DNA from 4 places in the Paeniglutamicibacter psychrophenolicus genome. Region 1 is predicted to be linked to each of the others. Evidence: riboswitches for the same ligand, from Rfam matches in the RefSeq annotation. Region 1 holds a riboswitch; each other region holds the start of a gene.

The links. A riboswitch is a leader RNA that binds a small molecule or an ion and turns the genes downstream of it on or off. The one in region 1 is predicted to bind thiamine pyrophosphate.
Positions count from the first base shown of each region.
Region 2: linked by a shared signal. The riboswitch ahead of thiC (phosphomethylpyrimidine synthase ThiC) and the one ahead of thiM (hydroxyethylthiazole kinase) in region 1 are both predicted to bind thiamine pyrophosphate.
Region 3: linked by a shared signal. The riboswitch ahead of JOF46_RS08065 (ECF transporter S component) and the one ahead of thiM (hydroxyethylthiazole kinase) in region 1 are both predicted to bind thiamine pyrophosphate.
Region 4: linked by a shared signal. The riboswitch ahead of JOF46_RS07245 (3-oxoacyl-ACP reductase) and the one ahead of thiM (hydroxyethylthiazole kinase) in region 1 are both predicted to bind thiamine pyrophosphate.

Region 1 is NZ_JAGIOE010000001.1:551,383-558,342, reverse strand. It holds gene thiD (bifunctional hydroxymethylpyrimidine kinase/phosphomethylpyrimidine kinase) at 1-1,279, opposite strand, end outside; gene thiE (thiamine phosphate synthase) at 1,276-1,932, opposite strand; gene thiM (hydroxyethylthiazole kinase) at 1,932-2,750, opposite strand; TPP riboswitch at 2,742-2,843, opposite strand; gene JOF46_RS02360 (aldehyde dehydrogenase family protein) at 2,930-4,393, shown strand; gene pgm (phosphoglucomutase (alpha-D-glucose-1,6-bisphosphate-dependent)) at 4,480-6,117, opposite strand; gene JOF46_RS02350 (protealysin inhibitor emfourin) at 6,179-6,499, opposite strand; gene JOF46_RS02345 (M4 family metallopeptidase) at 6,492-6,960, opposite strand, start outside.
Region 2 is NZ_JAGIOE010000001.1:2,761,965-2,768,924, forward strand. It holds gene trmD (tRNA (guanosine(37)-N1)-methyltransferase TrmD) at 1-727, shown strand, start outside; gene thiC (phosphomethylpyrimidine synthase ThiC) at 826-2,610, opposite strand; TPP riboswitch at 2,623-2,730, opposite strand; gene rplS (50S ribosomal protein L19) at 3,226-3,585, shown strand; gene lepB (signal peptidase I) at 3,643-4,317, shown strand; gene JOF46_RS12515 (S1 family peptidase) at 5,316-6,960, shown strand, end outside.
Region 3 is NZ_JAGIOE010000001.1:1,804,914-1,811,873, reverse strand. It holds partial or broken gene JOF46_RS22850 (IS5/IS1182 family transposase) at 343-566, shown strand; gene JOF46_RS08070 (ATP-binding cassette domain-containing protein) at 661-3,015, opposite strand; gene JOF46_RS08065 (ECF transporter S component) at 3,048-3,674, opposite strand; TPP riboswitch at 3,738-3,859, opposite strand; gene JOF46_RS08060 (DUF4235 domain-containing protein) at 3,929-4,189, shown strand; gene mnhG (monovalent cation/H(+) antiporter subunit G) at 4,302-4,709, opposite strand; gene JOF46_RS08050 (MrpF/PhaF family protein) at 4,709-4,972, opposite strand; gene JOF46_RS08045 (Na+/H+ antiporter subunit E) at 4,969-5,583, opposite strand; gene JOF46_RS08040 (Na+/H+ antiporter subunit D) at 5,584-6,960, opposite strand, start outside.
Region 4 is NZ_JAGIOE010000001.1:1,629,994-1,636,953, forward strand. It holds gene JOF46_RS07230 (thermonuclease family protein) at 1-4, opposite strand, end outside; gene JOF46_RS07235 (hypothetical protein) at 22-378, opposite strand; gene JOF46_RS07240 (LLM class flavin-dependent oxidoreductase) at 453-1,787, opposite strand; gene JOF46_RS07245 (3-oxoacyl-ACP reductase) at 1,807-2,571, opposite strand; TPP riboswitch at 2,649-2,742, opposite strand; gene JOF46_RS07250 (alpha/beta fold hydrolase) at 2,895-4,184, opposite strand; gene JOF46_RS07255 (metal-dependent hydrolase family protein) at 4,181-5,401, opposite strand; gene JOF46_RS07260 (aminopeptidase P family protein) at 5,398-6,855, opposite strand.

The sequences.
Region 1 (6,960 bases):
CTTCGTGGTTGGCCGCGGCCAACCTGGTGCCGGTGTCCTGGTAGATCCAGAAGCAGGGCAGCAACGCGGCGGCGAGCACCGCATAGTCGTGCGACGCGGCCAGCAGGTGGTTCAGGTACGCGGTGGTGGTCGCCGAGGGCTCCGGGACCCGCTCGTCGAGCCGCCCGCGGTGCAGCTTCAGCTCCTCCTCGAGGCAGCCGCTGGCGCTGGCCGCCCAGAAGCGCTGCGATTCGGTGTCCGGGGCCAGTTCCGCGGCCCTCGACATGCACCGGGCATAGGTGCGCAGGTACAGGGCGTCCTGCCCCAGGTAGTCCTCGAAGTCCTCCCGGGCCAGCGAGCCGTCCTTCAGCGCGCGGATGAAGCCCAGCTCGTCGATGCCCGCGCGGATCGGGGAGATCCGCTCCCACCACTGTGCCAGCGGGTCGTGGGCCTGCGCCGGGCGGATTCCGTCCCAGAGCCCGGCGAAGTGGTTGATCGGGCCGTGCCCGGAGCCGACGGAAAGCTCGTCCGCGCGGGAAATGGCATCGGAGAGCCAGTCCTTGGCGTGGCGCAGCGCCGTGCCCCAGTTCCCGGTGCGCGCGTAATGCGTGGCCAGTGCGGCCGAGAGCGAGCAGCCGGTGCCGTGCGTGTTGCCCGTGGCATGGCGCCGGGATTCGACCTCCAGCAGCACCCCGTCGGCGTCGATGAGCGCGTCGCGGCAACGCTCCGAGTCCAGGTGCCCGCCCTTGGCCAGCACCAGCACGTCGTATTCCGCCGCAAGCATGCGTGCCTGGGACACCGCGGAATCCCAGTCGGCGGCCTCGGGACTGCGGGCCAGCACCGCCAGCTCGGGGATGTTGGGAGTGATCACGTCGGCATGAACAAAGAGCCGGCGCAGCGCCGCATCGGCGGCCGCATCCAGCAGCGAATCCCCGCTGGTGGCCACCATGACCGGATCAAGGACCACGGCCGGCACGGCCGTGCCGGCGGCACCGCGGATCTGCGCCAGCCAGGTTCCCAGCTCGTCGATGACCTGTGCGTTGGCCAGCATCCCGATCTTGATCGCGTCGATGGAAATGTCCTCGGAGATCGCAAGCAGCTGCTCGGTGAGGAAGCCTGCCGGGGGCACGTGCACGGCACGCACGCCGCGGGTGTTTTGGGCGGTCAGCGCGCTGATCGCCGCCATCCCGTAGCCGCCGGCGGCGGCGATGGACTTCAGGTCGGCCTGGATCCCGGCGCCCCCGGAGGGGTCGGATCCGGCAATGGACAGGATGTTCTTGGTGGAATTCATGGTGTTCATGGCGTTTCCCCTTCCCAGAGGCTGATCAGGTGGGCGGTTGCGGTGCGCGGGTCCTCGGCGGCGCAGATGGCCCGCACCACCGCCATCGATGCGGCCGCGGAGGCCACAACGGCCGGCACATCGGTGGCGTCGAGCCCGCCGATGGCCACCACGGGTGCGCTGCTGCGGGCCACGGCGGCCGCCAGGCCCTCGTAGCCCAGCGGCTCCGGGTGGTCCTTCTTCGTCGGGGTCGCATGCACGGCGCCGACGCCCAGGTAGTCGATGGTGCCCGGGGCAATCGCGTTGAGCTCGTTGGCCGCGTCGATCTCGTCGGCGGTGGAGGCGGAGAGCCCCAGCACGGCGTGCGGCCCGATGAGTGTGCGGGCCAGGTCCGCGGGGATGTCGGATTGGCCGATGTGCACGCCCTGCACGTCGGCGCCGCGGGCCCGTGCGGCCAGGTACACGTCGATGCGGTCGTTGACCAGGAGGGTGGCCCTCCCGGAGGTGTGCCTCGCGCAGGCCAGAACCTGGGCGGTGAATTCCCCGGCGGGCATGTCCTTGCAGCGCAGCTGGATCGTGGTGATCCCGCCGGCCACCGCGGCGGCGGCGATGTCTTCGAGCGGGCGTCCGGCGGTGGAATTCGAGTCGAGGACCAGGTAGATGCCGGAGGCCATCAGGACAGCACCGCCGTGGCCGCGAGGTCCGCCGGGGACAGGGCATGCAGGGCGTCGAGGAAATGCACCGCGAAGCTTCCGGGCCCCGAGCTTGCCGCCGCGGCGCGTTCGGCGGCGGCGGAGTAGAACGCGTGGGCCGCGACGGCGGCCAGCAGCGGGTCCTTCACCACGGGCAGGAATGCCGCGCAGATCGCGCCCAGCGCGCACCCGCCGCCGGTGACCAGGGTGAGCATCTTGCTGCCGCCATGAACGTAAACGGTGCGCGTCCCGTCGGTCACCAGGTCAGCCTCCCCGGAGACCGCCACGACGGCGCCGCTGCGCAGCGCCAGGGCCCGGGCCGCGGCGGCGGCGGAATCGACGGTGTCGGTGGCCTCCACCCCGCGCCCGCCGGACCCGGCCTCGGCAAGCACCATGATCTCCGAGGCGTTGCCGCGGATCACCGTGGGGGTCAGGTCGCGCAGTCCCAGGGCGAAGTCGGTGCGCACGCGCAGCGACCCGACGGCCACCGGGTCCAGCACCCAGCCGGTGCCGGCGGCGTTGGCTGCGGCCACCGCCTCGGCCATCGCGGCGCGCTGCTCGGAATTGGGGGTGCCCAGGTTCACCAGCACCGCGGAGGCCACGGACGCGAATCCACCGGCCTCCCCGGGCACGTCGGCCATCGCGGGGGAGGCCCCGGCGGCCAGCAGCACGTTGGCGGTGAAGTTGGTGACCACGGTGTTGGTCAACACCTGCACCAGGGGGGTGGAGGCGCGCAGCGCGCCCAGGGCATCGGCGAGCTCGCCGGGTGAAAAAACAACTGAAGGCGCCATGGATCCCATGAGCAACATCCCTCCGCTAGTACGAACTAGATCAGGTTCTACGGGTCTTATCTCAGTCGGATCGCTGGCGCGCCGACACCCCGTGTCACTAGGCGCGAGCCTATCCCACCCCACGGGCACGGCGTCAACCGCGCGTCGCGGCCTGTCGCGGCAAAGTCGCACGCCGTAAGCTCTAGATCATGGGCATCACCGAGAATCCGCATCCATCCACCGCGCCGCGCGAGTCGCGCGCACTGAGCGAACTCGAGCTTCCGCCGGTGGTGCCCGAGTCAGCGGAAAACATCGTGGAGATCGTCGCCTCGATGCACGACGTGGTCGCCACCCGGCTGGCGCACCCGCGGCGCTTCCGCGCCTCCCAGCTCAAGGCCCTGGAGCGGATGCTGGAGGCGCACGAACAGGACTTCGTCGACGCGTTGGCCGATGACCTGGGCAAGAGCGGGGTCGAGGCGAAGATGACCGAGATCGACATGGTGCGCGCCGAGATCGACCACGCGCAGCTGCACCTCTCCGAGTGGATGGAGTCCAAGGCGGTCAAGATCCCGCTCGCGCTGCACCCGGCAGCGGCCAAGATCGAGCCGCAGCCCCTGGGCGTGGTGCTGGTCATCGGCGCCTGGAACTATCCGCTGCAACTGATTCTCGCCCCGCTGGTCGCCTCCATTGCCGCCGGAAACGTCACGGTGCTCAAGCCCTCGGAACTGGCCCCGGCCACCAGCGCGCTGCTGGGCCGGCTCGTCCCGCAATTCATGGACCGGCGGGCGTGCGCCGTGGTCCAGGGCGGCGCGTCGACCTCCAAGGTCCTCCTGGAACAACACTTTGACCACATCTTCTACACCGGCGGGGAACGCGTGGGGAAGATCGTGGCCCGCGCGGCGGCCGAGCACCTGACCCCGGTGACCCTGGAACTCGGCGGCAAGTCCCCGGCCGTGGTCATGGACGGGTCCTCGGTGGCGGTGGCCCGCCGGCTGGCGTTCGGGAAGTTCATGAACGCCGGGCAGACCTGCGTGGCGCCGGACTACGTGCTGGCCGTCGGGGATGCGGCCCGGCACCTGGAAAAGCAGCTGTCCAAGGCCATCACCGGGTTCTACGGGAAGAACCCGCTGGCCAGCCGCGACTACGGGCGGATCGTGAACACCGCGCACTTCCAGCGCCTGGTGGCCATGCTGGGTGACGGGGACGTGGTCGTCGGCGGCGGGTACGACGAGGACACGCTGCAGATCGAACCGACGGTGATCACCAATGTGCACCCGGACTCGGCCCTGCTGCGCGAGGAGATCTTCGGCCCGATCCTGCCGGTCATCGCGGTGGACAGCTTCGATGCCGCCGTGCGCTTCATCAACGCCCGTCCCACCCCGCTGGTCGCCTACCTGTTTTCCGAGAACCCGCGGCTGCAGTCGTCCTTCGGGGACCAGGTGCGTGCCGGGGCCATCGTGCACAACGCGCCGAGCCTGCACCTGGCCGTCCCCTCGCTCCCGTTCGGGGGCGTGGGAGCCTCCGGCATGGGTGCATACCACGGGCGGCATGGGTTCGAGCGGCTCTCGCAGATGCGCGCGGTGATGGGCAAGACCACGGTGGTTGACACGCTCAAAGCCGTCTACCCGCCGTACACCTGGGCGAAATCAAAGATCATCAAGCGCATGATGTAGATATGCCTATGGTCGCATACCTGTAGGTGGTTGCCGGTATTGCGGGGCAGGCGCGGCATGGCCGTGCCCGCCCCGCGGTACCCGACCTAGCCCAGGACGGTGTCGACGATGGTCCTGGCCTCGTCCTGCACCCGGGCCAGGTGCTCCGCGCCCAGGAACGACTCGGCGTAGATCTTGTACTTGTCCTCGGTGCCCGAGGGCCGCGCGGCAAACCAGGCGTTTTGGGTGGTGACCTTCAGTCCGCCGATCTTCGCCCCGTTGCCCGGAGCCTCGGTCAGCCGTGCGGTGATCTTCTCGCCGGCCAGCGAATCGGCGGTGACGTCGGTGGCGGACAGGTTGGCCAAGCGGGCCTTTTGGTCCCGGTCCGCGACGGCGTCCAGGCGCGCGTAGCTGGGGGCCCCGTGCTCGGCGGCAAGTGCGGCGTAGTGCTTCGACGGCGTGGAGCCGGTGACCGCGGTGATTTCGCTGGCCAGCAGTGCCAGCAGGATCCCGTCCTTGTCGGTGGTCCAGGTGCGCCCGTCGCGGCGCAGGAACGATGCGCCGGCCGATTCCTCGCCGCCGAAGGCGCCGGTGCCATCCAGCAGGCCCGGCACGAACCACTTGAAGCCCACCGGGACCTCCACCAGGGTGCGGCCAAGCTTCGCGGCCACCCGGTCGATCATCGAGGAGGAGACCAGGGTCTTGCCGATCCCGGCGTCCTTGGACCAGCCGGTGCGGTGGGTGTAGAGGTAGTCGATGGCCACGGCCAGGAAGTGGTTGGGGTTCATCAGCCCGGCATCCGGGGTGACGATGCCGTGGCGGTCGGCGTCCGCGTCGTTGCCCGTGGAGATGTCATAGGCATTGCGCGCGGCGACCAGCGAGGCCATCGCGTGGGCCGAGGAGCAATCCATGCGGATCTTCCCGTCGGTGTCCAGCGTCATGAACGCAAAGCGCGGGTCCACCCCGGGGTTCACCACGGTCAAATCCAGCTTGTGCCGCTCGGCGATCGCGCCCCAGTAGTCCACCGCGGCACCGCCCATCGGGTCCGCGCCGATGCGCAGGCCCGAGGCGCGGATCGCGTCCAGGTCCAGCACCGAGGGCAGGTCATCGACGTAGGAGGCGAGGAAATCGAAGGAACCGATCTTGCCACCCAGGCGGGCGGCGCCCAGCGAGGTGCGCTTGACCCCGTCCAGCTTGGCCTCCAGCAGCCCGTTGGCGCGGTTGGCGATCCAGGAGGTGGCATCGGTGTCTGCCGGTCCGCCGTGCGGCGGGTTGTACTTCAGCCCGCCGTCGGCCGGCGGGTTGTGCGAGGGGGTGATGATGATGCCGTCGGCGCGCGGGGCCGAGGGATCGGCGTTGTGCCTCAGGATCGCGTGGCTCAGCGCGGGGGTGGGGGTCCAGCCGGTGCGCGCGTCCGCCAGGATCGCCACGTCGTTGCCGGCCAGCACCTCCAGCACCGTGTCCTGCGCGGGGTCCGAGAGCGCGTGGGTGTCCTTGCCGACAAACAGCGGGCCGGTGATGCCCGCGCCGCGCCGGTATTCGACGATTGCCTGGGTGATGGCGGCGATGTGGTCCTCGTTGAAGGAGCCGTTGGTGGAGGTGCCGCGGTGCCCGGAGGTGCCGAAGGCCACGCGCTGGGCGGGGTCGGACGGATCCGGGTGGATGTCGAAGTACGCGTCGCGCACCGCTGAAAGGTCGATCAGGTCTTGGGGCAGTGCCGGGGTCCCGGCGCGAGGATGGGCCATGGCACCAGTTTCTCATTGATTCTCCGGCGGTGCCCCGCCCACGTCGTTGGACACCGGGTGTTCAGGGGCGGCGCGGGAGCGCAATGACGTGTTCGGCCAGGGTCCGGGCCGGGCCGGTCAGCAGCGTGTCGGGCACGCAATGGTCTTCCCCGTCGATGCTCAGCGACCAGGTGAACGCATCGCGCACCAGGGACGGAGCCTTGGCTTCCTCCAGCGACCGCAGCTCATCCAGGGCGTCGCGGGCAATGCGGAGCCAGGAGGCCTCCTGTTCGTGCACGGGGTGCTGCGCGTGGAGTTCCAGGATCCCGGTGCGGGAAATCCCGGCGACCCCGCCGGAGCGCGCCACGCGGATGACCAGAACTTCGTTGCGGTTCTCAGCCATGGACCGCCTCCTGGATGACGGGTTCGACCCCGACGGCGTCCCATGCTTCGGCCAGGGCCCGCTCGACGGCGGATCCGGCGCCGTGGTCGCGGCGGGCCTGGAGCAGGGTCTGTTCGGCGAAGGTGCCGAAGTCCGCGTCCTGCGGCAGGGAGCGGGTGGCGATCACGTTGAACCACAGGGACCCGGCGGTTTCCCAGGCGTTGCCGCCCAGCGCGGTGGCGAAGAGGTAGAAGGCGTGGTTGGGGATGCCGGAGTTCAGGTGCACTCCGCCGTTGTCCGCGGCCGTGTCCACGTAGCCGGCCATGGTTGCCGGTTGCGGGTCCTTGCCCAGGATCGGGTCGTCGTAGGCGGTGCCCGGGGCTGCCATCGAACGCAGCGCCACGCCCTGGACGGCGTTGGTGAACAGCCCCTTGCCGATCAGCCAGCTGGCGGACGCCGCGTCGTCGCCGGCAACGAACTGC
Region 2 (6,960 bases), 2.2 Mb from region 1:
GGATCTGAACGTGCACGACCTGCGCGACTACACCCACGACCGCCACCGCACCGTGGACGACACCCCCTACGGCGGCGGCGCCGGCATGGTCATGAAACCGGAACCTTGGGGTGCCGCGCTGGCACGCATCGCCACCGAATCCCCGGTCTCCAACGCGCCGCTGGGCGACAAGCCGATCCTGATCGTTCCCTCGCCGGCCGGCGCGGTCTTCGACCAGGAAATGGCCTACGAACTGGCCGAGGCACAGCACCTGGCCTTTGCCTGCGGCAGGTACGAGGGCATCGACGAGCGGGTCCTGGAATATGCCTCCGAGGCCTTCGACGTGCGCCCGGTCTCCATCGGCGACTACGTGCTCAACGGGGGAGAGGTCGCGGTGTTGGCGATGGTCGAGGCCATTGGCCGGCTGATCCCCGGGGTCATCGGAAACCCGGAGTCGCTCATCGAGGAATCGCACTCCGACGGACTGCTGGAATACCCGGTGTACACCAAGCCCGGCACCTGGGAGGGCCGCGAGGTCCCCGAGGTGCTGCTCTCGGGCAACCACGGCAAGATCGCGCGCTTCCGCCGCAACAAGCAGCTGGAGCGCACCGCCACCCGGCGCCCGGACCTGATCGTGCAGCTGGATGCCTCCACGCTGAATCGCCACGACCGCGACACCCTGTGGCACAACGGCTTTGCCATCATTGATGGCCGCGTCGTGTCCAAGGACCAGATCGCACCCCAGTAGTACGGCACGAGGCAATGCTCCCGGGGCTGCCCCCGTCCTTTCCCCTAACTCAGGGAAAGGACGGGAGCAGCCCCTTTTTTGTGGGCCGGCCGGTGGCGCTACGCCCGGGCGGGCATCCCGGGCTCGGGCAGGTAGACCTTGCCGCCGGAGGCCAGGAACTCCTGGCTCTTTTCGCGCATGCCGTCCACCATCTGCGCGATGGCCGCCTGCGAGTCCGCCGAGCCGTATTCGTCGCGGATGTCCTGGCTGATGCGCATCGAGCAGAACTTCGGCCCGCACATGGAGCAGAAATGCGCGGTCTTCGCGGGCTCGGCCGGCAGCGTCTCGTCGTGGAAGGCCTCGGCGGTGACCGGATCCAGCGACAGGGCGAACTGGTCGCGCCAGCGGAACTCGAAGCGCGCCTTGGACAGCGCGTCGTCGCGCTCGGAGGCGCCCGGGTGGCCCTTGGCCAGGTCCGCTGCGTGGGCGGCGATCTTGTAGGTGATCACCCCGGTCTTCACGTCGTCCTTGTTTGGCAGGCCCAGGTGTTCCTTGGGGGTGACGTAGCAGAGCATCGCGGTGCCGTAGCGGGCGATCTCGGTGGCGCCGATGGCGCTGGTGATGTGGTCGTAGCCCGGCGCGATGTCGGTGACCAGCGGGCCCAGGGTGTAGAAGGGGGCGCCGTTGCACAGTTCCTGCTGGCGCTCCACGTTCTCCCGCACCAGGTGGAAGGGGATGTGGCCGGGCCCCTCGACCATGACCTGCACGTCGTACTCCCAGGCCCGTTTCGTGAGCTCGGCCAGGGTGTCGAGCTCCGCGAACTGGGCGGCGTCGTTTGCATCGGCGATGGAACCCGGGCGCAGCCCGTCGCCCAGCGAGAAGGCCACGTCGTATTGCGCGAAGATCTCGCACAACTCGTCGAAGTGCGTGTACAGGAAGTTCTCCTGGTGGTGGGCCAGGCACCAACCGGCCATGATGGCCCCGCCGCGCGAAACGATGCCGGTCACGCGGTTGGCCGACAGCGGAACGTAGCGCAGCAGCACCCCGGCGTGGATGGTCATGTAGTCCACGCCCTGTTCGCACTGCTCGATCACGGTGTCCCGGAAGATTTCCCAGGTCAGCGCGTTGGCCTCGCCGTTGACCTTTTCCAGGGCCTGGTAGATCGGCACGGTGCCGATGGGGACGGGGGAGTTGCGGATCAACCATTCGCGGGTGGTGTGGATGTCGTCCCCGGTGGAAAGGTCCATCACGGTGTCGGCGCCCCACCGGGTGGCCCACTGCAGCTTGTCCACCTCCTCGGCGATGGAGCTGGTCACCGCCGAGTTGCCGATATTTGCATTGATCTTCACCAGGAACGCCTTGCCGATGATCATCGGCTCGGACTCGGGGTGGTTGATGTTCACCGGGATGATCGCCCGGCCCGCGGCGACCTCGCTGCGCACCAGTTCCACGTCGCAGTTCTCGCGCAGGGCCACGAAGCGCATCTCGGGGGTGATGATTCCGGCCCGGGCGTAATGCATCTGGGTCACCCGCTTCCCTGCCTCGGCGCGCCGGGGAACCGGCCGGCTGCCCTTCCATTCGGCCGAGGCCTTGCCTCGGCGCACCGCCGACTTCCCGTCGTCGAGCAGATTCCTCTCACGCCCGGCATAGGTCTCGGTGTCCACGCGTTCCTCGATCCAGCTGCTGCGGAACGCCGGTAGGCCAACCACCGGGTCGCTTCCCGGACCGGCGGTGCGGTAGACCTGAAGCGGGGCGTTGTCCTTTCCGCCGGGGGATGGCTCCAGCGCGATCCGTGTGACCGGGACCCGGATCCCGGACTCGTTGTCCTCGATGTAGGCCAGCGAATGGGACTTCAGGGACTGGGTCTCTGCTGCTTCCGCGGCGTTTTGGACAGGGCTGTGCATTGAAATGGTGTTGCTCAAGGAGTACTCACTTCCTTCGCCGGCATTACCCGGACAGGTTCAACGGTCTCTCGCTGCGTCAGCTCGATCTCAGCCCTTGCAAGGGCCCCCGTGTGGTCGAAATCGAAACTATCACATGATCCGGCCCGGCACCGTTTGTGACCTTGGGCACCGGCACGCTGCACCGGGTCGAACTGTCCGGGACCCGTGCGAAGCGGACGTGTCGTCAAGATGCCCTGGAATCGAGCCGTGCTCGCTGCGGAATCCGGCCCCTGGGGCGCGCCCGGTGCCATGGCCGCGGCGGGATTCCGTCAGCTCCGTTGTTGCGGAAGCCCAGCATCATCTGGCGGTTCCCTTCCGTGGAGGTCCGTCGGCGGGCGCGGAACTTCGCGCCATGCCCCGGAGTGTGGCAAAATAGATTCTTGGGTCTACTGGGTTCTGCTCCTGCCGCAGGGGGAACGAGTCAACAGTTGGACCAGCCGTCGATTCGCAAACGGATCGCGGTACCAAGCTTCGGACCGCCACATCTTTTTCCGAGCGCACTTGTGCGCCCCGGGGAACAATTGCGGTCCGTGTCTAAGATAGGTGACCTGCGGCGTCTATCTAGGAGATGCATTCATGCATATTCTCGACTCTGTCGATGCAGCCTCGCTGCGCAACGATGTTCCTGACTTCCGCCCGGGCGATACCGTCAAGGTCCACGTCAACATCATCGAAGGCAAGAACACCCGTGTTCAGGTTTTCCAGGGCTTCGTCCTTGGTCGCCAGGGCCGCGGCGTGGGCGAAACCTTCACCGTTCGCAAGGTCTCCTTCGGCGTCGGCGTAGAGCGTACCTTCCCGGTGCACTCCCCGGTCCTCGAAAAGATCGAACTGGTCTCCCGCGGTGACGTTCGCCGTGCGAAGCTGTTCTACATGCGCGATCGCCACGGCAAGGCCGCGAAGATCCGCGAAAAGCGCGACTTCCGGACCGCCAAGTAGCCAGAAAAGCGAGAGCCTTCATCTTCTCGGCCCCCAGGGCAGCGGGGATGGGGATCCATCGTGGATCGATCTACTGAATCGGAAAGTTTTTCCGCTTCGACAAAGCGCCGGTCTCCTTCGAGGGGCTGGCGCTTTGTCGTTGGCGCGCTTGCAGCGGCGGCGCTGATCACCCTGGTTGTTCGGGCCACCGTCGTTGACTTCTTCTACATCGGTTCCACCTCCATGGAATCCACGTTGAACCCGGGTGATGGGTTGCTGGTGAACCGGCTTGCCTACAAGGACGCGGAGATCCAGCGCGGAGACGTGGTCATCTTTGACGGCCGCGGTTCTTTCCTGCCCTACGAGCGTCCCGGTGCCCTCGATTCCCTGGCCTGGGCGCTGCGCCTTGCCGGCAAGGATGCGGTGTACGTCAAGCGCGTCATCGGCGTCGGAGGCGACACCGTCACCTGCTGCAGCCCCGACGGACGACTGGTCGTCAACGGCATCCCGCTGGACGAGCCCTACGTTCTTGACGGAAACAAGCCAAGCGACCTCGAGTTCGACGTGAAGATCCCCGAGGGGCGCTTGTGGGTCATGGGGGACCACCGTTCGGTGTCCGAGGACTCGCGTGCGCTTCTTGGTGCACCGGGCGGCGGCATGATTCCCGTCGATCGAGTAATCGGCAAGGTCACCGATGTGATCTGGCCGCTGGATCGCCGGCACCCCGTCGAGGGCCACGCGCCGGCCCCATAGCTTGGAACCCGCCACTGTTGCAGTGGCGGGTTTTTTATTGCCCATTCCGAACACGCCCCTGCGGGCGCCGGATCCATTTCCGCTTGCACAAATCATTGGATTCCCTTGGGCCGGTGGGACGTCATTGAAGTCGAGCTGCCTGCGACGGATGATGCCGCGTAGGTTGTGGCTTCCCTCAAGGCTGGTACCTGCCATGCGGCAGGCCGATCGAGCGAGGCCGGCAGATCCTTGGATGCTTGTCGTTGCACATGCCGGAGACGTGGTTGCTTCAACTTCCAGGCGAGGGCCGTCGTGTTCCTTGAAGATCTCCTTCGTCCCGACTCGAAGCCGGATTGCATCTTGGGCCGGGATCGAGCGTGGCCGCTGTCTCCAATGGATTGCGTGTCGCTGCAGGCATCGACCATGTGCGCCACGCGGTATGGCTGCGTGTGGCCGATGGACGGGGTTGAAGCGGCGGCGTGGCGCGGCATCACACCTTAGTGGTGATGGATCGTTGGAGCATCCCGGGAAGCAGCCCGAAGGGCGCAATCATCCCCGTCGTGCGCCATGAAAGTTGTTGGAGAGAGACAGCGCACGGTTTTGGTTGGAGATTCAAGTATCTACATTTAATGTTTAAATCAGCCGACGTGCCGCGGGCGCACCCGGCGCCGAGCAGCAGATTGCTTCGGACGCACATCATCCTGCGCAGGAGCTGGGAATTTCGAGAAAATTACTTGAGTGCGCCTAGGAATTTTTGCTCGGGCGTGTCGCGGGCGGTAGAAGGCCGCCCTTCCCGTCCTGCCCCGGAATTGCGCGGATGCCACCAAAGTGATTGATACGTCAAATTATCCAATGGGTGGAGATTAACCCTCTTGACGTTTGTATCTGGATATCTACAGAGGTTAGGGTTTCATTTTGGTAACACTCATTGCTCGCGGTAGGCCCAATCGGATGTCCCCAACGACAGACGCGGCGCACACAAAAGCGAGGTACCACACCTTGAATTGGGAGAATTCCATATGCACGATTCATCACGTGCTCTACTAAAGCGGGGCAGCATCGCCGCCGCGACCACGGCGTTGGTGATCGGCAGCAGCTTCGCTGCGCCGGCAATCGCCACCACCACGGCAAGCCCCGAGCCTGTATCCACGGAAATGTCGGCGGCCCCCACAGTCGAAAAACCGGAGAACGAGCCCAAAGCGGAACTGCCCGGCGGCCTCAAAGAGGCGCTCAAGCGTGACCTGGGAATTTCGCCTGAGGAATTTGAAGAGCGTGGCGACATCGCTGCGTTGGCGGATGAGTTGCAGGTGCAACTCAAGCAGGCGGGGCTTGAAGCTACCTTCGAGCTTGCTGAAAAGACCATCAACGTGAGCGTGGAAGCATCCACATTTGAAGCCGTCACGAAAAAGCTCAACGAGCTGACCAAAGACATCACTGTCGATCTAAACGTGGTCGCAGTAAAGCCGTTAGAAATTTCCGAAGCCGATGGTAAGTCATCGAATGATTCGGATTCGAAAGACGACAAGACCGTCGAGCACAAACTTGATCATGATGAGGCGCCCAAAGCTACTCTTCCTGCCCCAACGAAGGGTGCAGAGCCCAAGGCTGAGGCGCCCAAGACTGAGTTGAAGGCTCCGAGGTCCGCAGAGGCATTGCTTGACGCGTTTGTTGAGAGCGTAGACGCAGATTCCGTCGCCCAGCTACAAGCAGTCATGGAGACACGAGACGGATTTGTCATCCGAAGTGGTGGGCCGGCAACCGTCGAATCGCCCACTCCGACGCCCAGTAACGCGCGCCTGCTTAGGGTGCCGCAGCCTGAGAAGTTGAGCCCCGCTGAATTTGCTGATCAATTCGTTAATGTCACCTTCGAAGCGTCGAAGGGTCCGGCGAAGGCCGCGGACGCAAGCGATGTGCTTGGTGGGATGGGTTACGGGGCTCCCTTCGGCGCTCCGGGAAGTTACGCACTGTGTTCAATTGGATTCAACGGCTTCAATGGGGCTGGCGAGGCGGCCGCAATTTCGGCGGGCCATTGCACGCACGATGGAGCCATCAAGGACGTACAGATCATCGAGCACGACGCTCCGAATGATCCTTCCGGGATTGGCTCTGATCTAGGGACCTTTGGCTTCTCTCAGTTCGGTGGACCGGGTAACTCCGGTATCCCCGGATGGACGAATACTACGCCCCCCAAGGATTACACCAACGTCGGAACCGACATCGCCGTCATCGACAAGATCAACCCGGAGTTGACGCAGCCTGCCTTAGTTACCAAGTGGGGAAAAGGTGTTGACGAGCGCGAATCCAGCACCAAGGTCACTGGGGTTGCTTCGGCCATTATCGGCACCGACATTTGCAAGTCCGGTCGCACCACGGGTTGGCAGTGCGGCACTGTAGATGAAGTCGGTGTCTTTGTCGTGGGCGGCTACAAGCCCGGCACGGACGTTCGTGGTGTATCAGGTTTTGGAATGATGAATCCCGGTTTCACGAAAGCCAACGAGGGTGATTCCGGTGGTGCCGCCATTGCTGGCGGAAACGCCGTGGGTGTTACCAGCGCGATTGGCCAGAGCGAAGATCCAGAAACTCATGTGGTTTACGATCGTGCGTACTTTACCGACATCAAGGATGGCCTGAAGCACACCGCCGGCTACTCCATCGCACTGTTCC
Region 3 (6,960 bases), 1.3 Mb from region 1:
CGATACCACGGGCCGGGCGGGGCGCCGGTTCGCGGACCACCGACTCGTGGTTGAGCATCGTCCACCGCTACCGCGACGGCCTCCCCTGACGCGACCTGCCCGAGCACTTCGGGTCCTGAAAGACCGTGTGGAAGCGCCACCGCCGCTACGCCGCCGACGGCAGCTGCAACACGGTGTTGGCGACCCTGCTGGGCCACCCCCAAGCCAGCGGCCGGATCGGCTGGGAGTTGTCGGTGGACGCGGGCAGGCCGGCGACTCCCCGATGTTCAAGTCCTCTTGGACGCCCTGAACATCAAGAACCCCGCGACCTGAACCACCCGGAGAAGCGCCGAACGGGCCATCGCCGACAAGGCCTCATCATCCCGGGGCAACAGGAAACTCCTGCGCGAGCGCTGCATCCAGTGCGTGATCACCAAAAAGGACGACCAGAAAGCCAACCGCAAGCGCAAGGACTCGGCAGGCGGCCGCCCGGTGAACCATGACAAAGAAGCCTACAAGCGGCGCAACGAAAGTGGAGCGCAGCTCTAACGCCCTGAAGCAGTGGCGCGGCATGGCGACGCGCTGCGCCTTGCGCGCCCTGGCCTACCGCCCGGCCTCAGTGCTCCATGCCGTGCCCATCCGGAGCGCGGACATCGAGAAATCCCCATGGGGAGACACTCCCTAGCTCCAGACCAGGTTCCAGGTGCCCAGGGCCAACGATGCCCATGTTGCGGCGGTGCCCAGCAGCAGCCCGGCGGCAACGATCCCCGCATCCCGCAGGCCGTATCTCGAGGGCCGCAGCCAGGTCCGTTCGGCGGTGCCGAAGCCCTTGGCCTCCATGGTCACCGCCAGCCGGGAGGCCCGCCGGATGGCCTGGACCAGCAGCCCGAAGACCTGCCCCAGGTTCGCCCGCAGCCGGGCCGCGGCCGAGCCGCGGCTGCCCACTCCCCGGGCCCGCCGGGCCATGCCCAGCGTGGTCCATTCCTCGATCAACAGACCCAGCAGCCGCATGCCCGCCAGCGCGCCGAGCACAAAGCGGTGCGGCAACCGCGCCTTTTGCGCCAGCGCGTTGGCCAGGTCCGTCGGATCGGTGGTGAACAGCACCAGCACCGCCGGGATCGCCACCGCAAAGGCGCGCATCCCGGTGGCCGCACCGGCGGCGAGCGAGCCCTCGGTGATGGTGAAGAGGCCAAGATCCAGCAGCACCGCCCCGGAGTCGTTGCCCACCAGCGCGGTGCCCCAGGCCCCGAAGATCGCGGCGAGCAGCAGCGGCCAGCCGCGGGCCAGGAAGCGCGGGATCGACAGCCCGGCCAGCGGCAGCGCCAGGATCGTCGCGGCCACCACGATCCCGCTGCTGACCCAGTCCATGGACGCGACCAGCGGGATCGTGGCCAGCGCGACGGCGGCCAGCTTGGCCAGCGGGTTGGCCCGGCCCAGGAAGCTTGTCCCCCCGCGCACATCGGCCTCGAGCAACCCGGGCCGTGCGGCGACGGGGGCGGTGCCCTCAGCGGTGGCCGGGGACGCCAGCACGAATTCGTGCGCGCCCAGGGCGCGGGCGAAGTCGGCGTCGTGCGTCACAGCGATGATCGCGGTTCCGCGGGCCAGTTCCTCGCGCAGCAGCAGGGCCAGTTCGCGCCAGGTGTTGGCGTCCTGGCCGAAGGTCGGCTCGTCAAGGATGAGGACCTGCGGGCCCGCGGCCAGCACCGTGGCGACCGAGAGCCGGCGCTTTTCCCCGCCCGAGAGGGTGAAGGGGTTTGCCTCCGCCAGGTGTCCCAGCCGCAGCCGGGACAGCAGCGACGAGACCCGCAAGGAGATCTCCTGCTCGGTGAACAGCGGTTCCCGGGTTCCCGGCTTGACCGCGTGCCGCGGTCCGTAGGCCAGTTCCTCGGCCACGGTGTTGGTGACGAATTGGTGCTCGGGCTCCTGGAAGACCGAGCCGATCCGTCCCACCAATTCGGTGGCGCGCCAGTGGTAGGGCCGTGCCTCGGTGCCGGACGCCAGTTCCCCGGTGGCCAGCACCGTGCCGGATCCGACCGGCAGCAGTCCGCCAAGGGTCAGGGCGAAGGTCGACTTGCCCGAGCCGTTGGCCCCGCGTACGCACCAGGCCTCGCCCGCACCCAGGCGCAGGGCCAGGCCGGAAGCGGCCGGCTTGGCGCCGCGCTTGCGCGTGACTGCAAGGTCCGTGGCCTCCAGCAGCAACGCACCGGGCTGTTCGGGGGCAGGCAACGGATCGAACGCCGGGGTGTACCCGGGCACCCAGACCCCTGCGGCAATCAGTTTCTCGCGGACCGGGCCCGGGGCAAAGAGCTCGGCGGGGGTGCCGTCATGGGCGATGCCGCCGCCCGGTTCCAGCACGATGACCCGGTCCATGTGCGCCGCCCACGCCTCGAGCCGGTGTTCGACGATCAGCAGGGTCGCGCCGGTGGAATCCAGTGCGGCCAGCACCGCGTCGCGGACCTCCAGCACCCCGTCCGGGTCCAGGTTTGCCGTGGGCTCGTCCAGCAACACCAGCCCCGGGCCCATGGCCAGGATCCCGGCCAGGGCCAGGCGCTGCTTTTGCCCGCCCGAAAGCGCGGAGGTGGGGTGGTCCTGCGGGACATCGAGTCCCACGGCGTCGAGTGCATCGACAATCCGTTGCCGGATCTGCGCGGGCGGCACCGAAAGGTTCTCCGCGCCGAAGGCCACATCGTCCCCGACCCGGGCCTGGACGACCTGGGTCTCGGGGTCCTGCTGCATGAGCCCGACCAGTCCGCGGCCCTGGGCCGCAGGAGCCCCGTCCAGCAGCAGTTCGCCGGAGGAATAGGTTTCGTCGTCCTCGTCCAGGACCCCGGCCAGCGCGTAGAGCAGCGTGGATTTCCCGGCGCCCGAGGGCCCGGCCAGCAACACGCGTTCCCCGGCCCGGATCTCCAGGTCCAGGCCAGAGAGCGCTGCGTGGGCGCGTCCGGCGTGCCGCCACGCCCAGTTCCTGACGCTGACGGACACCGCGTCGCTGCGGTGTTGCAGCGTGGCTGCGCTGTCGTTTTCGCGATGCAGCATCGAGGCTGAAGACATGGTGATGCCCGTGCCCATCAGCCGAGGATGGGTTCGGTGGCTGCCTTGCGGCTGGCAAGCGCTCCCAGTGCGCCGGTCTTGGCCAGGGCACGGGTTCCCAGGAAGGAGAGCAGCCCGGCAATGACGATGCCCGAGATGGTCATGAACCCGATGTAGGCCAAGAGCATTCCGGTGGTGTATTCGGGGAACCAGCGGAAGATGAAGGTGTCGTTGATGCTTCCGAAGAGTCCTGCCCCGGCGCCGGCCAGCAGCGCCACGGGCAGGTTGAAGGTGCGGTAGCGGAACGCGGCGAAGACCGCTTCGGCGCCCAGGCCCTGGATCAGGCCCGAGGCCAGGACCGTCAGCCCGAATTCCGAGCCCATGAGCGCGGAGACCATCGCGGCGACCAGTTCGCAGAAGAGCGCCGCGCCGGGCTTGCGGATGATCAGTGCGCCGAGCACCGCGGGGAAGAGCCACATGCCCGAGACCAGTGCGGCCGAGGGCGGGAAGGCCAGGAAGAGGACGTCGAGCAGGTGGTGGGTGCTGTTCCACGCCCAGAAGATGACGCCCGAGGACACGGCGATGACGGCCGCGATGACGATGTCGACGACGCGCCAGGATGTGGTTGCCGTTTTGTGCCCGGCGGGCTGGTGGGTGATACCCATGGTGTTGATCCTCCTTGGATTCAAGGAGGGGAGGGAATGCGCGCATATTCCGCTTCCGCGCGCACCCCTGAGAACTCGACTTCCTTCGCCGGTACTAGCCGGGGCAGGTTCGAGGGTCTGCGGTTATCCGCACTCTCAGCGCCTAGGTGCGGGTTGCCCCGCACGACGCTCCCCTGTCGTGATTGTTTCAGTTCTATGATGCTACCTCAGCTAGGCTGGGCCAAGTACCTTTGCCGCAATATTTGGGAGTCCCCATGAACAGCCTGATGAAACTGATCGGTCCAGCAATTTCCATCGCCGCGGGTTTCCTGGGAGGGAAGATCGTCGACAAGGCCTGGATCGGTTTCACCGGCCAGCAGCCGCCCAAGCACGGCAACAAGGAGGCCCAGGCCGAGGCGACGATGCGCCAGGCCATCGGGTTCGCCGTGCTGTCGGCCGTCACCGCCGCGTTGATCCAGGTGCTCACCGACCGCGGCACGCAGCGGGCCATCGCGAAGTTCTCCAAGAAGGCCTGAGCTTCCGCACACGGGGTGCCGGCCGGATGCGTTCGGCCGGATCACTTGGGTGTGCCCGGCGCCTGTTGGCTGCCCCGACCGAATGAGGGACGACCCGGTCGATGTCGATGAACTAGTCGATGAAGTCGGCGCGGTCCCGGTTGCCGTTCTGGCCGTGCTCGGCCTCCTCGCGCTGCTCGGCGGCCTCGACCACCGCGGCCAGTTCGTCCGCGATGAGGGTCTCGCGCTTCAGGTGCCGGGTCCGGTAGCCGGCCCGTCCCACCATGTGCGCCGAGACCGGGGCGGTGAGCAACTGCAGCAGCCAGGCCAGGGCCAGGACCGGCAGCACGACCCAGGAGCGCAGTTCAAGCCCGAGCGCGGCCAGCAGCAGGAACAGCCCCAGCACCTGCGGCTTGGTTGCCGCGTGCAGGCGCGAGAGCAGATCCGGGAAGCGCAGCATGCCGATGCCCGCGGCCAGGGACATCAGGCAGCCGACGATCATGAACGTCCCGGCCACGATGTCGATGACGGTGTCAAGCATCAGGCGTTCCTCCGGTCCGTGACGAAGCGCGAGACCGTCACCGAGCCGACGAACCCGACCAGGCATGCCAGCAGCACGAAGACGAGGTTGTCGGTGTGCTTGTTGATGGTCATGTCGACGCACAGCGCCGCGGAGACGATCAGCAGCAACACGTCGGTGGCGATGACGCGTTCAAGGATCGAGGGCCCCTTGGCCAGCCTGACCATGGCCAGGGCACCGGCGATCGAGAGCGTGATTCCGCAGATCCACAGGACGATGTTCATGGTGTCTCTCCGTGTTCCTTGCCCGGGGCCGACTTCTCGGCATTCAACCCGGCCAGTTCTTCCTTGGTTCCCATCATGCGGATCAACCGTTCCTCGATCATCATCACCGAGGCCCGGGCCTTCTCCACCCCGGATTCGTCGTTGACGTTGAGCACGTGCAGGTACAGGGTCGAGGTCCGCCGGTCCACCTCCACGACGTACGAGCCGGGGACCAGCGTCAGCACGTGGCCCACGAAGGTGACCAGCAAGTCCGATTCGGTGCGCAGCGTGACGGTGATGATCGCGCTTGTGGTGCGCGGGCCGCGGAACACCGCCAGGTACAGGACCTCGAAGCTGGCCAGGGTCACATCCCGCAGGAACGCCCCGGCGAACACCGCGGCGCGCCAAGCATTGAAGCGCCCGGACAGGATCACCGGCGGCAGCCGGAAGACCCGCACCAGCACCAGCGAGATCAGCAGCCCGAAGACGAGGTTGCCGATGGCGAAGTCCTGCCAGAGCGCACCCCAGACCAGCATCATGCCCGCCAGCAGCGGCAGCTCCTGGCGCAGGGTGGCGCGCTGGCGTGCCCCGGACTCGTCGGTGGCGTCTTTCAGCCGTTGTTCCTTGGTCATTTACCGTACCCCCTGCCCGGTTCCGAGGACCGCCTCGATGTAGTTGTTCCGGTCCAGCAGCTGGCCGGCGACCTGGTCGCTGAATTCGAACAGCGGCCCGGCGAACACGGTCAGCGCCACGCCCACCAGCACCAGGGCCGCGGTCATGGCCAGCATGCCGTTGGGCAGCAGCGCCGTGTTGCCGCGGTCCGAATAGCGGCTGGCCGGCTCGTCGGCCACGATGTCGTAGGTCGCCCCGCGTGCGGCTTCCACGCCCACCAGCAGCAGCGGATCCGGTTCCGTGGCGTCCTCGGCCTTGCGCCAGAACGCCCTGTTCCACACGCGCGCGATCGCCAGCAGTGTCAGCAGCGAGGTCAACAGGGAGACTCCCACCAGCACCCAGGCCACGGGCGAACCCAGTTCGGCGCCGCCCTGCACCAGCCCGAGCTTGCCCAGGAAGCCGGAGAACGGCGGGATGCCGCCCAGGTTCATCGCCGGGATGAAGAAGAGCAGGGACAGCAGCGGGGAGAGCTTGGCCAGCGAGCCGAGCCGCTCGATGTTCGAGGTCCCGGCCCGGCGCTCGATGAGCCCGGCGACCAGGAAGAGCGAGGTCTGCACCACGATGTGGTGGGCCACGTAGTAGACGGTGGCCCCCAGCCCCAACTGGTTGCCCACGGCCACCCCGAAGATCAAGAAGCCGATGTGGCTGGTGAGCGTGAAGGAGAGCATGCGCTTGATGTCGGTCTGCGCCACGGCGCCCAGGATGCCCACCAGCATGGTCAGTCCGGCGACGACCATCAGCGGTTCGGAGAGCCGGTTCCCGGGGAAGAGCAGCGTCTCGGTGCGGATGATCGCGTAGACCCCGACCTTGGTCAGCAGCCCGGCGAACACCGCGGTCACCGGGGCCGGGGCGGTCGGATAGGAGTCCGGGAGCCAGAAGGACAGCGGGAAGACCGCTGCCTTGATCCCGAAGGCGACCAGCAGCATCACGTGCAGCACGGTCTGGGTGCCTTCGGAGATGTCCGGCAGCTTCACCGCAAGGTCGGCCATGTTCACGGTGCCGGCGGCCGCATAGATCATGCCGATGGCGATCAGGAAGAGAATCGAGGAGGCGACAGAGACCACCACGTAGGTGGTGCCGGCGCGGATCCGCGCGGTGGTCCCGCCCAGGGTCAGCAGCACGTAGGAGGCCGTCAGCAGGATCTCGAAGCCCACGTAGAGGTTGAACAGGTCCCCGGCCAAAAAGGCGTTGGAGACCCCGGCAACCAGGATCAGGTAGGCGGGGTGGAAGATCGAGACGGGCCCGTCCTCGTCCCCGTCGGCCATGCCCTGGCTGGTGGCGTAGAGCAGCACGGCCAGGGAAACGATGGAGGAGACCACCAGCATGAAGGCCGAGAA
Region 4 (6,960 bases), 1.1 Mb from region 1:
CCAAGGCTGCGGCCCGTTCGCCTAGACCAAAGCGTTGTCGCAAGCGGTGACGAGCCTGGCCTGGACATCGGCGGGAACCTTGTCGCCCGAGGCAGCAACGTCGTCAAGGGCGCTGACGATCTCCTGGGGCAAGCCGCCCTCGCGGACAGCATCCACCATGGACGAGACGACCTTGAGGTCGGAGGCGTTGATGCTGCCGTCCTTGATAGGTGCGCACACCTTCTTGATGAGTTCCTTCTTTGCCCCATCGGCCAGCTGAGTAGCCGCCGAGGATGCGGCGGAGGAAGCGGTGTCGGCGATGGTCGCGCAACCGCTCACCGAGAGCAGCAAGATGGCAGCGGAAAGGAGCACGGCATTTTTGGAACGTGAAAATCTCATGCGTTCCATCGTAGTGGCTCGAAGGTGGGAGAACGCCGGGAACTCCGAGGCCCCCCACCCGCGGGCGCTGGCGACTATCCCGAAACCGGTACGTCCTCCAAGCGTGCTGGCCTGGACAAGCCCAGGGTCTCGCGCAGGGTGCTGCCCGGGTATGAGGAGCGGAACAGGCCCCGTGTCTGCAGGATCGGAACCACGAGTTCCACGAAGTCATCCAATCCCGCCGGGAAGCTTGGGCACATGAGATTGAAGCCGTCGCAGGCGCCGGAGGTGAACCACTCCTCGATCTCGTCGGCGACCTCGGTGGGAGTGCCAATCATGGTGGCATGTCCGCCGCCGGCCGCCAGGAATCCCAGCAGCTCGCGAAGCGTGGGCTGCTTCGTTTCGATGATGCGCTGCACCGTGAGGTAACGGCCCTGCGGACCCGAGAATCCCTCGACCGGGGGCAACTGCGCCACCGGATCATCCAGCGGATGCGAGGTGTAGTCCTGGCCAGTGAACATGTTCAGCTGGGCAATGGCCGAGTCGATATCCAAGTAGGCATCCAATGCGGCCTTCTTTTCCCGAGCTTCCTCCCGGGTTGCCCCGATGTAGGTGACCAGCCCGGGAAGGATGGGAACCGAATGCCCGTCCCGTCCCACACCTTCCAGACGCCTCCGGATGTCCGCGGCGTACTCCAAGGCCGATTCCCGGTCCCAGGAAACCGAGTAGATGGCTTCGGCGTGCCGGGCGGCAAAACTACGCCCGGCCTCCGAGGACCCGGCCTGGAAGAGCACCGGCCGTCCCTGCGGGCACCGCGGGACCGTCAGCGGGCCGGAAACCGAGAAATGCTTGCCGTCATGGTTGATCGGGCGGATCTGTGAGGGATCGAGGTACTGCCCGGCCTCGCGGTCGACCACCAGCGCCGAATCCGACCACGAATCCCACAGTCCCTGCATCGCGTCAACGAACTCCTCGGCGCGTTCGTAGCGTTGTGCGTGCCCGGGCAAGGCATCCATCCCGTGGTTGCGGGCCTCGGCGTCAAACATGGAGGTCACCACGTTGATGCCCGCACGACCCGCACTGATGTGGTCGAGGGACGCCAGCAGCCGGGCGGCATGGAACGGGGTGTAGAAGCTCGCAGAGATCGTGGTGACCAAACCAATGTGCTTGGTGGCCCGTGCCATGGCGCTCAGCGCCGTCACCGGTTCCAGGAACCAGGGGATCCCCGCAGCGTACTCGTGGTTGACGCTTTGCCCGTCGGCAAAGAACACCGCATCCAGGCAGCCGGACTCGGCCAGCCGGGCCAGTTCGTCGTAGTAGGCGATGTCGCCGACGCGGTCGGCACTGGAGTCGGGGTGGCGCCACCCCATGGTGTGGTGGCCGGCGCCGTAGATGAAGGCGTTCAGGTGCAATTGGCGTGTCGAATCCATGGTTGTTCCGTCCCGGTTCCTAGTTCATTACCAGGCCGCCGTCGACAACCAGGTTCTGCCCGGTCACCGCCCGCGACCACGGGGAGGCAAACAGCAGGGCAGCATCGGCGAACTCGGTCGGAGTGGTGACGCGGCGCAGGGGAGTGGATCCGGCGATCAGGTCAAAGACCTCTTCCGGGGTGGCGGCCGAGGCATCGGTGGTGCGCAGCAGTCCGCCGGAGATCATGTTGACGCGGATGTTCTCCGGGCCCAGGTCCGAGGCGAACGTGCGGGTCAGGGACAACAAGGCTGCCTTGGCCGCGGTGTAGTCGTGGTACGGGACCACGGGGTTTTGGAAGAGGTTGGTGCCGATGTTGACGATGTTGCCGAAGCCCGCGGATTTCATGCCCGGCAAGGTCGCTTGGATGGTGTTCAGGGCACCACCGATGATGCCGGTGAATTGTGCCCCGAATTCCGTGTAGCCGATCCCGTCCGCCTTGGAGCGGGCATCGCCGTTGAACGAAAAGTCCGGCAGGGCATTGTTGATCACCGTGGTGATCGGGGCGCCAAAGTGTGCCTGTGCCGTGGCAACCATCCCGGCGACCTGCTTCGGGTCAGAGACGTCGGCGCGGACCGCGATCGCGCGATCCGCCCCGATTTCGGTGGCCAGTTCCTGGGCCGCGGATTCACTGGAGCGGTAGTTCAGCACGAGGCGTGCGCCCTCGCGGGCGAAGGCGCGGGCCAGGTCGGTCCCCAGCCCGCGGCCGGAACCGGTGATAAGTACGATTTGGTCCTTGATGAGCATTCTCTTGCACCTTTCGTTGGAGCGAAAGGATGCCATGGAACCGCCCAATGGTACCCAAAAGCGAGGTGCCACAATGCGACATGCCGGACCGGCATCCCTTCGCTCGGATTATCGAGATCAGGTTCAACGGGTCTATCTCTCAGCCGCCAGGCGGCACCCCGTGTCGAGTCCTACGGCCAACCTAACATCGGTCCAAGTCATCCGGGAAACCTATGAACACCTAGCCAGCCCAATAAGACCGAGAAGCCCCGGTTCCCCACCAACGGGGGAACCGAAGCTCCTCGGCTTGGTGCGCGGCCACGAGGGCGGGTGCGGCCCGGGCGCTAAGCCTCCAACGGCCCGCCCAGCTCGTCAACGATCTCGAAAAGGCGCGGCAGCACGGTTCCCGAACCGATGCCGTCATGCTCGAATTCGTTGGTGACCCAGGCCTTCAGGTTGCCCACCCGCGAGGCGGTGTCCAGCGACAGACCGGCATCCACATACATGTCGTCGTGGTAGACGATCGCTGCCATGGGAACCGTGTTGGCGGCGAGCTTCTCGACGTCGTAGAGGGACGACCATTCGGTCTTCCGGGCCATGACGTCAACCGCGTCCTTGAAGGGGCGCAACAGCTTCGTCTCCTCGAACATCCACGGGTACATCATTTCCCCGGTGAACATGAGCGGGCGGGCAGTCGGGTTGAACTCCGGGTGAAGTTCGAGCTGTGCCTGAGCCGCCCATGCCGTGGCTCCGTTGTCGCCATGTCCGTAGATGCTCTCCTGCATCACGGCAAAGAGCGGGTTCCCGGCAAAGGAGGTCCGGGCCTGCACCTCGGCCAGGAACACGTCGCTCAAGCCTTCGCCGGTGAGCGCCTCGTCGAGCAGCCAGTTCAGCCGCTCGAAGCCAGGCTTCATCCCGAAGTCGATGCCCAGGGACTGGAAGCGGCGCACGGTGAGCCTGTCCCCGTCCGGGAGCCTCACATCGCTGGCATCCAGCAGGTCGGCGATCTTCGCGGTCGTGTCAACGTGGTGCGGGTAGAGCGCATAGAATTCGGCGGTCTTGGCTGCCGTGCGCGGGTATGTGCGGGCGTAGACCCCGGCTGCACTGGGCTCCAGGGCGGGCAAGCCCCCGGTGATGTGGCAGGCGGTGAGCGCTTCGGGGTACATGGACAGGTAGCCCAGGGTCAGGAAGCCGCCGTAGCTTTGGCCCAGGGTTGCCCAGCGGACGGACCCGTAGATTTCCTTGCGCACCTGCTCGGCGTCCCTGACGATCGAGTCGGCACGGAACTTCAGCAGGTAATCGGCACCCTCGTCGGCGCCGGCGAAGCGTTCCATGGTGGCGGCGCTGACCGGGGTGGAGCGTCCGGTGCCGCGCTGGTCGAGCAGCACCACACGGTAGCGTTCCAGGGCAGCATCGAGCCAGCCGGCCGATCCCACCGGGCGCGGACCCTTGCCGCCGGGGCCGCCCTGCAGGAAGAGCAACAGCGGAAGCTCCCGGTTGCGGTCCTTGGCCAGGGAGACCTCGCGCACAAAGACGCTGATCCGTTCCGATGACTCGGGGTTCTCCCAGTCCAACGGAACATCCAGGGTGTGGTCGCGGAAGAACTTGCCGGCCGCAATGTACTCGGTGCTCAATTGGTGTCCCTTGAAACGGCGGTCGGCAGCACGCGGCCGCCCTGGATGATCGTGCGGGGGCGGGACTCGTCGAAGAGCACCGACGGGTCCTCGAATGGATTCCCGTCCAGCAGCAGCGCATCCCCGGCCATGCCCGGTGCAAGCCTGCCCAGCGTCGGTTCCTGCAGCAGGGCAGCATTCACGCTCGTGGCCGAGCGCAGCGTCTCGAAGACGCCGACGGCCTCGATCTGCAGTGCCAGACCGTTGAGCTGCTCGTCGGCCAAATCTCCCATCAGGTCCGAACCGAAGCCCACCTTGATCCCGGCCTTCAAGGCAATCTTGATGGCTTCGCGCCCGGCGGTGAGGACCTCGAGGTTCTTGGCCTTGGAAACCTCGGGCAACCCGACCTCGTCCCCTCGTCGGTCCATGGCGGCGTAGGCGGCCAGCGTGGGCACCAGGAATGCGCTGTGCTCGGCCATCAGCGTTGCGGTGGGCGTATCGAGCAGGTTGCCGTGCTCGATGGAACGCACGCCGTTGCGCACCGAGTGGGCGATGGCCTCGGGGGAGTACGCGTGGGCGGCCACGTAGGAGCCGCGGCGGGCCGCCTCCGCGACAACCACGGAGATTTCCTCGTCCGAGTACTGCGGGATGGCCAGCGGGTCGGTCAGCGAGACCACGCCGCCGCTGGCCATGATCTTGATCGCGTGGGCCCCGGTGCGCAGGCGCTCGCGCACGGCGATGCGCAAAGGCTCGGGCCCGTCCACGACCTCGCACATGTGGCCGTGGCCGAAGCAGACATCCACGTCGGCCTCGCGCGGGTCGCCGTGTCCGCCGGTCTGGCTCAGGGCAGGGCCGGTGTAAAAGTAGCGCGGGGATTCCAGCAGACCGGCCTTGATGGCGGAGGACAGGCCGATGTCCCCGCCTGCAACGTCGCGCACGGTGGTGAAGCCGCGGGCCAGGGCCTGCCCCAGGCGCTTGGCCCCGGCCAGGGCCGCGAAGGAGAGCGGGCCGCGTTCGTTGCGGAAGCCGTCAAGCGAGATGGCGTAGGCGTGGAAGTGGGCATCGATGAGCCCGGGGACCAGGACCTTGCCGTTGGCCGGGAGCAGTTTCCCCTCTTCCTGGGCGCCGATGGCCGCGACCATTCCGTCCTTGAAGGTCACGTTGCCGCGGAGAAGCTCGGGGTTTTCGCCGTCAAAGACCAGCGCGTCGGTGACGGTCAGGACAGGTGCGTGGCTCATGCCTTTGCCCCTGCCTGTGCTGCCATCCAGGCCTCGATGCCCGCGGCATCGATGGGCAGCGGGTCGGAGAGGTTCTCGTAGCCGTCGGCGGTGATCAGCAGGTCGTCCTCGAGGCGCACGCCCATGCCGCGCAGTTCCGGCGGGACCATGGTGTCGTGCTTGTGGAAGTAGAGGCCCGGTTCCACGGTGAGGACCATGTTCTCCTGCAGCACCGCGCCCTGGTATTCCTCGTAGGAGGCCGAGGAGCAGTCGTGCACGTCAAGGCCCAGGTGGTGGCCGACGCCGCAGACCAGCCAGCGGCGGTGGTGCTGGCCAGCGGGGGAGAGCGCCTCGTCGACGGAGACCGGGAGCATGCCCCAGTCGCTCAGGCCGTTGGCGATGACCTCCATGATGGAGGTGTGGAAGGCGGTGAAGTTCTTGCCGGGGGCCAGCTCGGCCAGGCCGGCGCGGTGCGCCTTCTCGACCAGGTCGTGGACCTCGCGCTGGGCGGTGGTGAAGCGGCCGTTGGCCGGGAAGGTGCGGGTGACGTCCGCGGTGTAGAAACTGCTTTCCTCCACGCCCATGTCCAGCAGGAGCAACTCGGATTCCTGGACCGGTCCGTCGCAACGGACCCAGTGCAGGGTGGGGGCGTGGTGGCCGGAGCCGATGATGGTGGCGTAGCCGGGGCCGTGGCCGTGGGTGCGGGCCACCCGGTCGAAGGTGCCCTGCAGCCAGCGTTCGCCGCCGCCTGCGATGGCGGTGGGGATCTCGTTGATGACCTGGGAGAAGCCCTCGATGGTGTGGATGACCGAGTTGCGCAGCTCGGTGATTTCCCATTCGTCCTTGAGCAGGCGCAGTTCGCCCAGGGTGCGGCGCAGGGTGGCGGAGGGGTTCAGCCCGTGCGTGGAGACCATGGAGGAATCCAGGTTGCCGGCTGCCTCGGCGCCGGAGAGCCGTGCCAGCGCCTCGTCCAGCGCACCGAGCGGGGATGTCGGCAGACCGAGTGCCTGTTCCCAGTGGGTGGGGCCGTGGGCGGCTCCGACCCAGAGTTCGCCGTGCGCGGCGCTGGTGAAGAACGCGGGATCCCCGGGCAGTGCCGGGGCCGGAACAAAGAGGCGGTAGTCGTGCCCGCCGGAGGACGGGGTGCCCACCAGCACCGCGCCCTCGGCGTGGCAATTGGTCAGCCACAGGAAGTCCGAGTGGGGTCGGAAGTCGTAGAAGCAGTCGTTGCTGCGCACCGGCGCCCAGCCCGCGGCCACGACGAAGGCCACCCCGGGCAGCGCTGCGGAGAGCTTGGCACGGTGGGCAGCTGCGGCGCCCGCGGCATCGGGTGTGGCGGCGGGGGTGCGCTCAGGCTCTGCCCACCCCTGGGACATCCACTGCGTGAAGGCCGGCACTTCGGCCAGCCTTGGCAGCTTCGGGTCGGCCTCGGTGGGTGCGGGCATGGAGGCTGTTTTTTGCTCGGAAGTGTTCACGACTGCTCTGGCTTTCGGTTCAAGGGTGCCGGTGGTGAATAGGTGGCGCGGGTCTCGACGCACACCCCATGCCTTCCAGCATCACATATCGGCGGTGTTTGGTGG